3 regions of the Streptomyces sp. NBC_00038 genome follow, and region 3 is predicted to be linked to each of the others. Evidence: riboswitches for the same ligand, from Rfam matches in the RefSeq annotation. Region 3 holds a riboswitch; each other region holds the start of a gene.
The links. Region 3 has a riboswitch for thiamine pyrophosphate ahead of thiO (glycine oxidase ThiO). Riboswitches for the same ligand answer to the same signal wherever they lie in the genome.
Positions count from the first base shown of each region.

Region 1 (4,087 bases), 2.3 Mb from region 3:
TCCGGCTCCAAGGCACGCAGGTCCACCTCGACCGTGTCCGTCGTGGCACCGGCGTCCTGCCGCTTCCCGAGATGACGTACGGCCCGGGAGGCGTGCTGCGGCTGGTTGTAGAAGACGAAGTCCCCGTCGTCCCGCACCCGTCCACCCGCACCGAGCAGCAGCGCGGAGGCATCGGCGTCCGGCGCACCGGACCCTCCGGACCAGCCGAGCACCACGTGTACGGCCCCGGCATCGACGGGAAGATTGGCACCCTTGCTCATGGATGTGGATGTCATACGCCCAGTCTGCCGAGAGAACCCGCCCCCGGAGCCGTCCGATACACATACGCGCACAACTCCGCGCATCGGACGACCCCGGTCACCACGCCCCTCGTACCCGCGACCTCAGTCCGCCAACGGCAGATAGACCCGATTACCGGCGGCGGCGAACTCCTTGGACTTCTGAGCCATACCCTCCTCGATCTCCGTCTGCGTGCCTCCGTGCTCGCGTCGGATGTCATGCGAGATCTTCATGGAGCAGAACTTCGGCCCGCACATGGAGCAGAAGTGGGCCGTCTTGGCCGGTTCGGCCGGCAGTGTCTCGTCGTGGAACTCCCGTGCCGTGTCCGGGTCGAGGGCCAGGTTGAACTGGTCCTCCCACCGGAACTCGAAGCGGGCGTCGGACAGCGCGTCGTCCCAGACCTGCGCGCCTGGGTGTCCCTTGGCGAGGTCGGCTGCGTGGGCGGCGATCTTGTAGGTGATGACGCCGGTCTTGACGTCGTCACGGTTGGGCAGGCCCAAGTGCTCCTTGGGCGTGACGTAGCAGAGCATGGCCGTGCCCCACCAGGCGATCATCGCGGCACCGATACCGGAGGTGATGTGGTCGTACGCAGGCGCGACGTCCGTCGTCAGCGGGCCGAGCGTATAGAACGGAGCTTCATCACAGATCTCCTGCTGAAGGTCGATGTTCTCCTTGATCTTGTGCATCGGGACATGTCCCGGGCCTTCGATCATGGTCTGAACATTGAAACGCTTCGCGATCGTGTTGAGTTCCCCGAGTGTCCTCAACTCCGCGAACTGTGCGGCGTCGTTGGCGTCCGCGATCGACCCGGGCCGCAGCCCGTCGCCGAGCGAGTACGTGACGTCGTACGCCGCGAGGATCTCGCAGAGCTCCTCGAAGTTCTCGTAGAGGAAGCTCTCCTGGTGGTGCGCCAGGCACCATGCCGCCATGATCGAGCCGCCGCGCGACACGATGCCGGTCTTGCGGTTCGCGGTGAGCGGCACGAACGGCAGGCGCACGCCCGCGTGGACCGTCATGTAGTCCACGCCCTGCTCGGCCTGCTCGATGACCGTGTCCTTGTAGATGTCCCAGGTCAGCTCCTCGGCGCGGCCGTCCACCTTCTCCAACGCCTGGTAGAGCGGAACCGTGCCGATGGGGACGGGGGAGTTGCGCAGCACCCACTCGCGGGTGGTGTGGATGTTGCGACCGGTGGACAGGTCCATGACCGTGTCGGCGCCCCACTTCGTGGCCCAGGTCATCTTGTCCACCTCCTCCTCGATCGAGGAGGTGACCGCGGAGTTGCCGATGTTGGCGTTGACCTTCACCAGGAACCGCTTGCCGATGATCATCGGCTCGATCTCCGGGTGGTTGACGTTCACGGGCAGCACCGCGCGACCGGCGGCGATCTCCTCGCGCACGACCTCGGCATCGACGTTCTCGCGGACCGCCACGAACTCCATCTCGGGCGTGATCTCCCCGCGACGGGCGTACGCGAGCTGCGTCACGGCCAGTCCTGAGCGGCCCCGGCGCGGCTGGCGCGGCCGCCCCGGGAAGACCGCGTCGAGGTTGCGGAGGCCTCCGCGCGGTGAGGTGTGCTTGATCCCGTCGTCCTCGGGACGGAGCGGGCGGCCCGCGTACTCCTCTGTGTCACCGCGGGCGATGATCCAGTTCTCGCGCAGCGGCGCCAGACCCCGGCGTACATCGGTTTCGACGGTCGGATCGGTGTACGGGCCGGAGGTGTCGTACAGCGTGACGGACTGTCCGTTGGTGAGGTGCACCTGACGGACCGGCACGCGCAGGTCGGGGCGCGAACCCCCGACATACGCCTTGTGCCAGCCGATGGACTGCCCGGCCTCGCCGTTCTGGGACGGTACGGAAACCCCGTCCGTCTGGCTGGAGGCAGGCGTGCGTGCGTCCTTGTTGGTCATGAGACCTACTCCCTACGCCGGCATTACCCGGTAACAGGTTCGGCGGTCGACGCAGCGGCTTCCGTCTGCCGATGTTTCATGTGAAACATCGCTGAGACGAAGGTCAGCGCCCTCTCAGCCCGGTGCTCCGAGCTCCCGCGTGTGCAAAGGTGCCTCCACGCTAGCGTCACATCGGACGCGTTGAACAGTGGGCCCTGTCCGTTCTTGCGATGATCGGTCGGTGACCACGATGCAGCAGCCCCCGATTCCGCCGTCCGAGCCGCCCCACGGGCATGGTCCCGGCGACGGCCACGGACACGGTCCGGGCGGTGGCGGAGGCCCCGGCGGCGGTCAAAGGCCGGGCGGCGGGCAGGGGTCCGGTGGCGGGCAGGGACCGGGCGACGGCCACGGCCACTCGCACAGTCACAGCCATGGCCCCGCCGCTCCCGTCTCCAAGCATCTGCGCAAGGTCATCGCCGCGGTGCTGATCCCCTTCGCCGCCGCGGTCGTCGTGGGACTCGTCGTGCTCTGGCCGGGCGGCGCCCCGGCACACGAACGCACCGGCGTCGGTTTCGACCGGCAGACCCAGCAGGCCACGGTCACCAAGGTCGACAAGGTGGACTGCGACTCCGTGAACGCCTCGGGGGAGACCCCGACCGGCGACACGTCCACCGCCGAGGGCTCCTCCGCGCAGCAGCAGGCGACGGGCGACTGCAAGAAGGCGACGATCCGGGTCGACACCGGCAACGACAAGGGCCGTACGTTCACCGAGATCGTCCAGCCGGACCAGTCACGCCAGTTGCACGAGGGCCAGAAGGTCGTGGTCGCGTACGAACCCTCCGCGCCCAAGGACTTGCAGTACTCGGTCAGCGACGTGAACCGCAGGATCCCGATGACGGTGCTCGCCGGGATCTTCGCCCTGATCGTCGTGGTCGTGGGGCGGATGCGCGGCGTCATGGCGCTGATCGCGCTGGCCATCAGCTTCATGATCCTGACGCTCTTCATCCTGCCCGCGATCCTGCAGGGTTCGAACCCGCTGGTCGTGGCGGTCGTCGGATCCAGCGCCATCATGCTGATCGCGCTCTACATGTGCCATGGACTGTCGGCCCGGACCTCGGTGGCGGTGATCGGCACACTGCTCTCTCTGCTGCTGATCGGGCTGCTCGGCTCCGGGTTCATCGACTGGGCGTCACTCACCGGGAACACGGACGACAACACCGGCCTGATCCACGGTCTGTATCCGTCCATCGACATGAGCGGCCTGCTGCTCGCGGGCATCATCATCGGTTCGCTCGGTGTGCTCGACGACGTGACGGTGACGCAGACCTCCGCGGTCTGGGAATTGCACGAGGCGAACCCTTCGATGGGCTGGCGCGGGCTGTACCGCGCGGGCATCCGCATCGGCCGCGACCACATCGCCTCGGTCGTCAACACGCTCGTCCTGGCGTACGCGGGCGCGGCGCTGCCTCTGCTGTTGCTCTTCTCGATCGCGGAGAGCAGCGTGGGCACGGTCGCCAACAGCGAACTGGTCGCCGAGGAGATCGTGCGCACCCTGGTCGGCTCGATCGGCCTGGTCGCCGCGGTACCGGTCACCACGCTGCTGGCTGCCCTGGTGGTCTCCGCCGACCGCCCCGGGGCTCCGGCCGGCCGACCGGAGGCCCCCACCGCCCCTGCGGAGCCGGTGGGGGCCAGGACGCCGGTGCGGGGCGGGAAGGGCCGCCGCCGCAAGCACTGAAGTCGCCCGACGCTCAGGCCACTTGACCCCGTCACTGCCCCGTCCCCTGGCGCCGCCCCTTGGTGCCGAGCTCAGGTGCCCGAGACCGTGACCACTTGAGGAAGCGTTACTCCACATGGGGGCATCGAAGGCGCTTCAGCCCGCGCTCTGCTCCTCCGCAAGGATGCGGTCCAGCGCCTCGTCGAGA
Region 1 is NZ_JAPELQ010000001.1:5,254,533-5,258,619, forward strand. Features, by position in the region: gene OG219_RS23685 (VWA domain-containing protein) at 1-275, opposite strand, end outside; gene thiC (phosphomethylpyrimidine synthase ThiC) at 384-2,186, opposite strand; TPP riboswitch at 2,179-2,335, opposite strand; gene OG219_RS23695 (YibE/F family protein) at 2,407-3,900, shown strand; gene OG219_RS23700 (SsgA family sporulation/cell division regulator) at 4,036-4,087, opposite strand, start outside.
Region 1: another riboswitch for thiamine pyrophosphate. It lies ahead of thiC (phosphomethylpyrimidine synthase ThiC); the one in region 3 lies ahead of thiO (glycine oxidase ThiO).

Region 2 (4,087 bases), 4.7 Mb from region 3:
ACGACGGTTCGCGGCGGGTGCTCACGTTCCTGCTCCTCGCCGTGGTCAGCGACACGGGCGCGTACGCGATCGGCTGGCGCTTCGGCAAGCACAAGCTGGCGCCGCGCATCAGCCCCGGCAAGACCCGCGAGGGCCTGCTCGGAGCGGTCACCTTCGCGATGGCGGCGGGTGCGCTGTGCATGGAGTTCCTGATCGACGACGGCACCTGGTGGCAGGGCCTGCTCCTCGGCCTCGCGGTCGCGGCCAGCGCCACGCTGGGTGACCTCGGCGAGTCCATGATCAAGCGCGACCTGGGCATCAAGGACATGGGCACGCTGCTGCCGGGCCACGGCGGCATCATGGACCGGCTGGACTCGCTCCTGCCCACGGCTCCGGTGGTGTGGCTGTTGTTGGTGATCTTCGTCGGGTCCGGCTGACCTGCGGTTTTATCGGTTGGGGGCTCGTCGTCCACAGGGCGGCGAGTCCCTCTCCGTATGTCTGCGACACTGGTACAGCCATGCCTAAGCCCGGAGAACTCACATTCGTCGCCCCGCGCGGAGCCAAGAAGCCGCCGCGGCATCTCGCCGATCTCACGCCTGCCGAGCGTAAAGAGGCGGTTGCCGCGATCGGTGAGAAGCCGTTTCGTGCCAAGCAGCTGTCGCAGCACTACTTCGCGCGGTTCGCGCACGACCCCGAGGAGTGGACGGACATCCCGGCCGCCTCGCGCGGGAAGCTTCAGGAGGCGTTGCTTCCTGAGCTGATGACGGTCGTGCGTCATCTGTCGACCGACCAGGAGACCACGCGCAAGACGCTGTGGCGGCTCTTCGACGGCACGCTCGTCGAGTCCGTGCTGATGCGGTACCCGGACCGGGTGACCATGTGCATCAGCTCGCAGGCCGGGTGCGGGATGAACTGCCCGTTCTGTGCGACCGGGCAGGCCGGGCTCGACCGGAATCTCTCCACCGGTGAGATCGTGCACCAGATCGTGGACGGTATGCGGGCGCTCAGGGACGGCGAGATCCCGGGTGGTCCGTCGCGGCTCAGCAACATCGTCTTCATGGGCATGGGTGAGCCGCTCGCCAACTACAAGAGGGTGGTCGGCGCGATCCGCGCGCTGACCGACCCCGAGCCCGACGGGCTCGGCCTCTCGCAGCGTGGCATCACCGTGTCGACCGTCGGGCTTGTCCCGGCGATCAACCGTTTCTCCGACGAGGGCTTCAAGTGCCGCCTCGCCATCTCCCTGCACGCGCCCGACGACGAGCTGCGCGACACCCTCGTACCCGTGAACACACGGTGGCAGGTGCGGGAGGTGCTGGACGCCGGCTGGGAGTACGCGGCGAAGTCGGGGCGCCGGCTGTCCATCGAGTACGCGCTGATCAGGGACATCAACGACCAGGCCTGGCGTGGTGACCGGCTCGGGCGGATGCTCAAGGGCAAGCCCGTGCATGTCAATCTCATCCCGCTGAACCCGACGCCGGGCTCGAAGTGGACCGCCTCGCGGCCCGAGGACGAGAAGGCGTTCGTCGAGGCGATCGCTGCCCACGGGGTGCCGGTCACCGTCCGGGACACCCGCGGTCAGGAGATCGACGGGGCGTGCGGTCAGCTCGCGGCCACCGAGCGGTAACCTGGCTGGGAACAACCGCAGAATCCACATCTTCATATTCCGACAGGGGAGCGCCACAGCGCTGAGAGTGCGGTAGCCGGGTAACCGGTGGGCCGCAGACCCTCAGAACCTTGCCCAGGTCATTCTGGGTAGGAAGTTCGGTCAATACTCAAGCTGTTGCGCCCTGCCCGGGAACTCTCAGGGGTTCCCGGGCAGGGCCGCGTCTCTTCCTGGTCATCCCAGGAGGAATTTCAGTGAGCAAGAAGAAGACGATCACGGCCGTCGTGGTCGGTCTGGGGCTCGTCACGCTCTCCGCGTGCGGCTCGACCGAGTCCGGTTCCGGTAGCGGCGGTGACTCCAAGACCGTGACCGTCGTCAGCCATGACTCCTTCACCTACTCCAAGGACGTGCTGAGCGCCTTCGAGAAGGAGTCCGGGTACACGGTCAAGGTCCTCAAGGACGGCGACGCCGGGCAGGCCGTCAACAAGGCGATCCTCACCAAGGACAATCCGCAGGGCGACGTCTTCTTCGGCGTCGACAACACCCTGCTGTCCCGCGCGCTCGACAACGGGCTGTTCCAGTCGTACGAGGCCAAGGGCTCGGACCTGATCCTCCCGGAGTACCGGGTCGACGAGGACGAGCACCGGGTCACGCCCATCGACACCGGCGACATCTGCGTCAACTACGACAAGGCCTATTTCAGCGAGCACAAGCTGACGCCGCCGCAGTCCTTCGACGATCTCGTCAAGCCCGAGTACAAGAACCTCCTCGTCACCGAGAACGCCTCCACGTCCTCGCCCGGCCTCGGCTTCCTGCTCGGGACCGCTGCCAAGTACGGGGACGACGGCTGGGAGGACTACTGGACGAAGCTCAAGGCCAACGGCGTCAAGGTCGTCGACGGCTGGGAGCAGGCGTACAACGAGGAGTTCTCCGGCTCGGCCGGGGGCAAGAAGGCCAAGGCGGACCGGCCGCTCGTCGTCTCGTACGCCTCCTCGCCGCCCGCCGAGGTCATCTACGCCGACCCGAAGCCGACGACCGCGCCGACCGGCGTCGCGACCGGCACCTGCTTCCGGCAGGTCGAGTACGCGGGGCTGCTGAGCAACGCGAAGAACACCAAGGGCGGCGAGGCGCTCATCGACTTCCTGATCACCAAGAAGTTTCAGGAGGACATGCCGCTGAACATGTTCGTGTACCCGGTGGTCGAGGGGGCCACGGTGCCGGCCGAATTCACCGAGTTCGGTCCGCAGGCCAAGGACCCCGAGACCATGGACCCCGCCAAGATCGCCGCCAACCGTGACCAGTGGGTCAAGTCGTGGACCTCGCTCGTACTGAAGTAGCGCCCCGCGCGCGTAGGAAGTCCCGTCGCGGAGACGCGGCGCGGTTCGGGCTCATGGCCCTGCCCGTCGCGTTCTTCGGCGTCTTCTTCGCCTACCCCGTCGCGGCGATCGTGGCCCGCGGTCTCAAGGTGGACGGGGTCTGGCAGCTCGGCCGGATCTGGGACGTGCTTGCGCAGTCCGACATCCGGCACGTCCTGTGGTTCACCACCTGGCAGGCGCTCGCGTCGACGGCTCTCACGCTGCTGATCGCGCTCCCCGGCGCGTACGTCTTCGCGCGCTTCGATTTCAGGGGCAAGCAGGTCCTGCGCGCGGTGGTGACCGTCCCGTTCGTGCTGCCGACGGTCGTCGTCGGTACGGCGTTCCTGGCGCTGGTCGGCCGGGGCGGGCTCCTGGACGAGCTGTGGGGCGTACGACTGGACACCACCGTCTGGGCGATCCTGCTCGCGCACGTCTTCTTCAACTACGCGGTCGTCGTCCGCACCGTCGGCGGGCTCTGGTCGCAGCTCGACCCGCGTCAGGAGGAGGCCGCGCGGATGCTCGGCGCCTCCCGGTTCGCGGCCTGGCGGAAGGTGACGCTGCCGGCGCTGAGCCCGGCCGTGGCCGCCGCCGCGCTGATGGTCTTCCTCTTCACCTTCACCTCCTTCGGTGTGGTGCAGATCCTCGGCGGCCCCACCTTCTCGACGCTCGAAGTCGAGATCTACCGGCAGACCTCGGAGATCTTCGACCTCTCCACGGCGGCGGTGCTGACGATCATCCAGTTCGTGGCGGTGGGCGCGATCCTCGCCATGCACGCCAGGACCGTACGGCGCCGGGAGACCGCCCTGCGCCTGGTGGCCCCGGAGACGACCGCCCGCCGGCCGCGCGGGGCCGGGCAGTGGGCACTGCTCGCCGGGGTGCTCGCGAGCATCGCCGTGCTGCTCGTGCTGCCGCTCGGCGTGCTGGTCCAACGGTCCCTGGACGCACCCGACTTCGGGTACTACCGAGCGCTCACCTCCGACGACAGCGGCATCTTCCTGGTCGCGCCGATCGAGGCGATCGGCAACTCGCTGCAGTACGCGCTCGCCGCCACCGCCATCGCCGTATTCATCGGCGGTCTGGCGGCCGCCGCGCTCACCCGGCGTGCGGGCCGGCTCGTGCGCGGCTTCGACGCGCTGCTGATGCTGCCGCT
Region 2 is NZ_JAPELQ010000001.1:7,645,293-7,649,379, forward strand. Features, by position in the region: gene OG219_RS34650 (phosphatidate cytidylyltransferase) at 1-416, shown strand, start outside; gene rlmN (23S rRNA (adenine(2503)-C(2))-methyltransferase RlmN) at 497-1,603, shown strand; TPP riboswitch at 1,638-1,756, shown strand; gene OG219_RS34660 (thiamine ABC transporter substrate binding subunit) at 1,831-2,919, shown strand; gene OG219_RS34665 (iron ABC transporter permease) at 2,895-4,087, shown strand, end outside.
Region 2: another riboswitch for thiamine pyrophosphate. It lies ahead of OG219_RS34660 (thiamine ABC transporter substrate binding subunit); the one in region 3 lies ahead of thiO (glycine oxidase ThiO).

Region 3 (4,087 bases):
ACGAGCCGTCGGCGGCCAGGGCCGGGTGCATCACCTTGAGGGCGAGCACGCGGTCGAGGCGGGTGTCCAGGGCCCGGTAGACCGTGGCCATCCCGCCGACCGCGATGCGCGCGTCCACGCGATAGCGGCCGTCGAGCAGCTGCCCGACAAGCGGGTCCTGAAGGGTCGTATCCACGCAGGTGAGTGTACGAGCCGCCACTGTCACCCCCCACCCGTTCAGCCGATACCGGAGCTGTACTGCAGCCGAGCTGTGACGCACGCCGCACGAGCTGGGCGGCATGCGTCAGCCGCCCGTGGCGGGGGACCCCCACGGGAGTCAGCCGCCGACGGCGGGGACCCCCACGGGAGACCCGCACCTTTCAACGGGGTGGAAACGGGCGGTGCGCGGGCGGGGAAGTCCTGAGGCAGCAACCACGGACGGCAGTCAGAAGGCAGGCCGCTCAGGATCCAGCCGGGCCAGCCCCTCCGCAGGAGACGACGCCTCGGCGAAGTGCCGCCGAGGAATCCGCCCCGCCCGGTAGGCGAGCCGCCCCGCCTCCACCGCGTGCCGCATGCCCTCGGCCATGAGCACGGGCTCCTGCGCCCGGGTCACCGCCGAGGCGAGCATCACACCCGCACACCCCAGCTCCATCGCGAGCGCGGCATCGGACGCCGTACCGGCCCCCGCGTCCAGAATGACCGGCACGCGCGCGTGCTCCACGATCAGCTGGAAGTTGTGCGGATTGCGGATCCCGAGCCCGGACCCGATGGGCGAACCCAACGGCATGATCGCGGCGCAGCCGACGTCCTCCAGCTTCCGCGCGAGGACGGGGTCGTCGTTCGTGTAGGGCAGCACGGTGAACCCGTCGTCCACCAGCGTCTCCGCCGCGTCGAGCAGTTCGATCGGATCGGGCAGCAGCGTGCGCTCGTCGGCGATCACCTCCAGCTTGATCACGTCGGTGCCGAGAGCCTCACGCGCGAGCCGGGCGGTCAGCACGGCCTCCCCTGCGGTGAAGCACCCCGCCGTGTTCGGCAGCACGCGGATGCCAAGCCGGTCGAGCACGGACAGCACCGAACCGTGCACGGAAGCGTTCACGCGCCGCATCGCGACCGTCGTCAGCTCCGTGCCGGAGGCGACGAGCGAGCGCTCCAGGACGTCGAGGCTGGGCGCACCCCCCGTACCCATGATCAGTCGGGACGAGAAGGACGTACCACCGAGGACAAAGGGATCGTCGGCCATGGGTCAGCCTCCTTGGACGGCGGTGAGGACTTCGACGCGGTCTCCCTCGGAGAGGGAGGTGGACGACCACTGCCCGCGCGGGACGACGGTTTCGTTGAGCGCGGCGGCGACACCGGACGGGGCCGGGGTGAGCGCCGCGACGAGCGTGTCGAGAGCGGTGCCCGCGGCGATCCGCCGCCGCTCTCCGTTGACGAAGACGCTGACGAGGATGTTCATGCGGGCTGCTCCGTGAGGGCCGGGCTGAAGCGCTTGGGGGTGAAGGGGCGTGCCACTTCCGGGAGTTCACCGGTGGTCAGGGCATGCGCCATCGCGTCACCGGTGACGGGGGTCAGCAGGACGCCGTTGCGGTAGTGCCCGGTCGCCAGCAGGAGCCCGTCGAGCTCGGTGGGGCCGAGCAGCGGCGCGTTGTCGGGCGACGCGGGGCGCAGTCCGGCGCGCGTCTCGGTGAGCGGCAGTTCGGTGATCCCGGGAACCAGCTCATGGGCGTCGCGCAGCAGCTCGTAGACGCCGCCCGCGGTCACCGTCGTGTCCCAGCCCAGCTCCTCGCTGGTCGCGCCCACGACGAGCTCGCCGTTCTCGCGCGGCACCAGGTAGACATGGCTGCCGCGGACGACGGCACGCACGGTCCGGCTCAGGAAGGGCGCGTACGGCTTCGGCACGGTCAGCCGCAGCACCTGGCCCTTCACGGGGCGCACGGGTGGCAGTACGGCGTCGGGAACGCCCGCGAGGCGCCCGCTGAGACTCCCCGCGGCGAGGACCACCTGCCCCGCCGCCAGCTCCGTACCGTCCGCGGTGACGACTCCGGCCGCCCGGTCCCGTACGACGGTCAGGCGCTCGGCCCACGTCCGGCGGAACACCACTCCGGCCCGCTCGCACGCCGTGACCAGGGCCTTGGCGAGCCGGCGCGGATCGACCTGGTGGTCGCCGTCGACCCGCAGCCCGCCGCGTACGCCGGGCGCGAGCATCGGTTCGAGGCGGCGGCACTCACGCCCGCTGAGCCACTCCGAGTCGAGCCCCGACCGACGTTGCAGGGCGTGCAGTTCGCGCAGGTGGGCGCGGTCGTCGGCGTCGAGCGCGACGGCCAGGGTGCCGCACCGGCGGTAGCCGAGGTCCTGGCCCGTCGCCTCGGTGAGTTCGGCGGCGAAGTCCGGGTAGCGGTGTGCGGAGGCGAGGTTGAGGCCCAGCAGGGTCTGCTCGCCGTAGTGCAGTTCCGTGACGGCGGCGAGCATTCCGGCCGCGACCTGCGCGGCACCACCGCCGGGCTCGGGGTCCACGAGCGCGGTCGTGAACCCGCGCTGCGCGGCCCGCCAAGCCGTCACAAGACCGATGATTCCGCCCCCGATGACAAGGACGTCTGAAGTGCTTGATGTCTGCGATGCGAGACGTGCGTCTGATGTCTGGGATGTGTCTGACGGTGTACGCGACATGGGCGTCCAGCCCCTCCCTTCGCCGGCATGACCCGGATCAGGTTCGTACGGTCGGAGGCCGTCCCAGCCTCCCTCTCAGCCCGGTGCGTCCGGACTCCCGCGAGTGCTTTACGTCGGCCAGCCTAGCCCGCTGCCGTATGTCTCAGTAAGGGAGCCCGCGTCCATGGCCCGTTCGCTCGACGGCCTCGTCCTGTCCCCGGTCGCCGACCAGGCACAGGTCAGGATGGGCGATGTGGAACAGGTCACCGAGCACGCCCACTGACTGACAAATTGTCAGCTGTCTATGGTGATCAGGTGACCGAGAAGACGCGGGTTCAGGAGCGGACGGTACGGCAGGTCGTCGTCGTGGGCGCGGGCATGGCGGGCGTGCAGACCGCGGTCGCCCTGCGAGAACAGGGCTTCGACGGCGGCGTGACGCTGATCGGGGCGGAACCGCACCAGCCGTACGACCGGCCGCCGCTCTCCAAGGCCGTGCTGCTCGGCAAGGCCGAGGGCTCCGCCTTCGACATCGACTTCGAGGCGCTGGGCATCGAACTGCAGCTCGGACGCGAAGCGCTCGGCGTACGCCCTCAGGACCATGAGCTGGACACCGCCACGGGCCCGGTGCCGTACGACGTCCTGGTCCTCGCGACCGGCGCGGAACCGATCCGGCTGCCGGGCGCGGAGGGCGTCCCCGGGGTCCATCTGCTGCGCACCCTGGACGACGCCGAGCGGCTGCGTCCCGTTCTCGCCCAGCAGCACGACATCGTGGTGGTCGGGGCGGGCTGGATCGGTGCCGAGTTCGCCACGGCGGCGCGTGACGCGGGGTGCGTGGTGACCGTCGTCGAGGCCGCCGACCGGCCGCTCGCCGGGGCGCTGCCCGCCGAGGTGGCCGCGCCGATGGCCGCCTGGTACGCGGACAGCGGGGCCTCATTGCGTACCCACGCGCGCGTGGAGCGCGTCGAGCCCGGCGCGGTGGTCCTGGACGACGGCTCCCGGGTGCCCGCGGATGCCGTGGTCGTCGGCATCGGCGCGCGCCCCGCCACCGCCTGGCTCAGCGGCTCGGGCATCGAGCTCGGCGCCCACCGCGAGGTCGTGGCCGACGACCATCTGCGCACCTCCGCCCCGGACGTCTACGCGGTCGGCGACTGCGCCTCCTTCCCTTCGGGCAGGTACGAGGACCGCCTTCTGGTCCACCACTGGGACAACGCCCTCCAGGGCCCGCGCACGGTGGCGGCGAACATCATCGGCGAGTCCCCCGTCGCGTACGACCCCGTCCCGTACTTCTGGTCCGAGCAGTTCGGCCGCTTCGTCCAGTACGTCGGTCACCACGCGCCCGCCGACACCACCGTCTGGCGCGGCGACCCGTCCGGCGCCGCCTGGACGGTCTGCTGGCTCCACGACGGCCGCCTGGTCGCCCTCCTGGCGATCGGCCGCCCCAGGGACCTGGCCCAGGGCCGCA
Region 3 is NZ_JAPELQ010000001.1:2,913,538-2,917,624, reverse strand. Features, by position in the region: gene pknB (Stk1 family PASTA domain-containing Ser/Thr kinase) at 1-175, opposite strand, end outside; gene OG219_RS13400 (thiazole synthase) at 425-1,219, opposite strand; gene thiS (sulfur carrier protein ThiS) at 1,223-1,435, opposite strand; gene thiO (glycine oxidase ThiO) at 1,432-2,646, opposite strand; TPP riboswitch at 2,644-2,757, opposite strand; gene OG219_RS13385 (NAD(P)/FAD-dependent oxidoreductase) at 2,941-4,087, shown strand, end outside.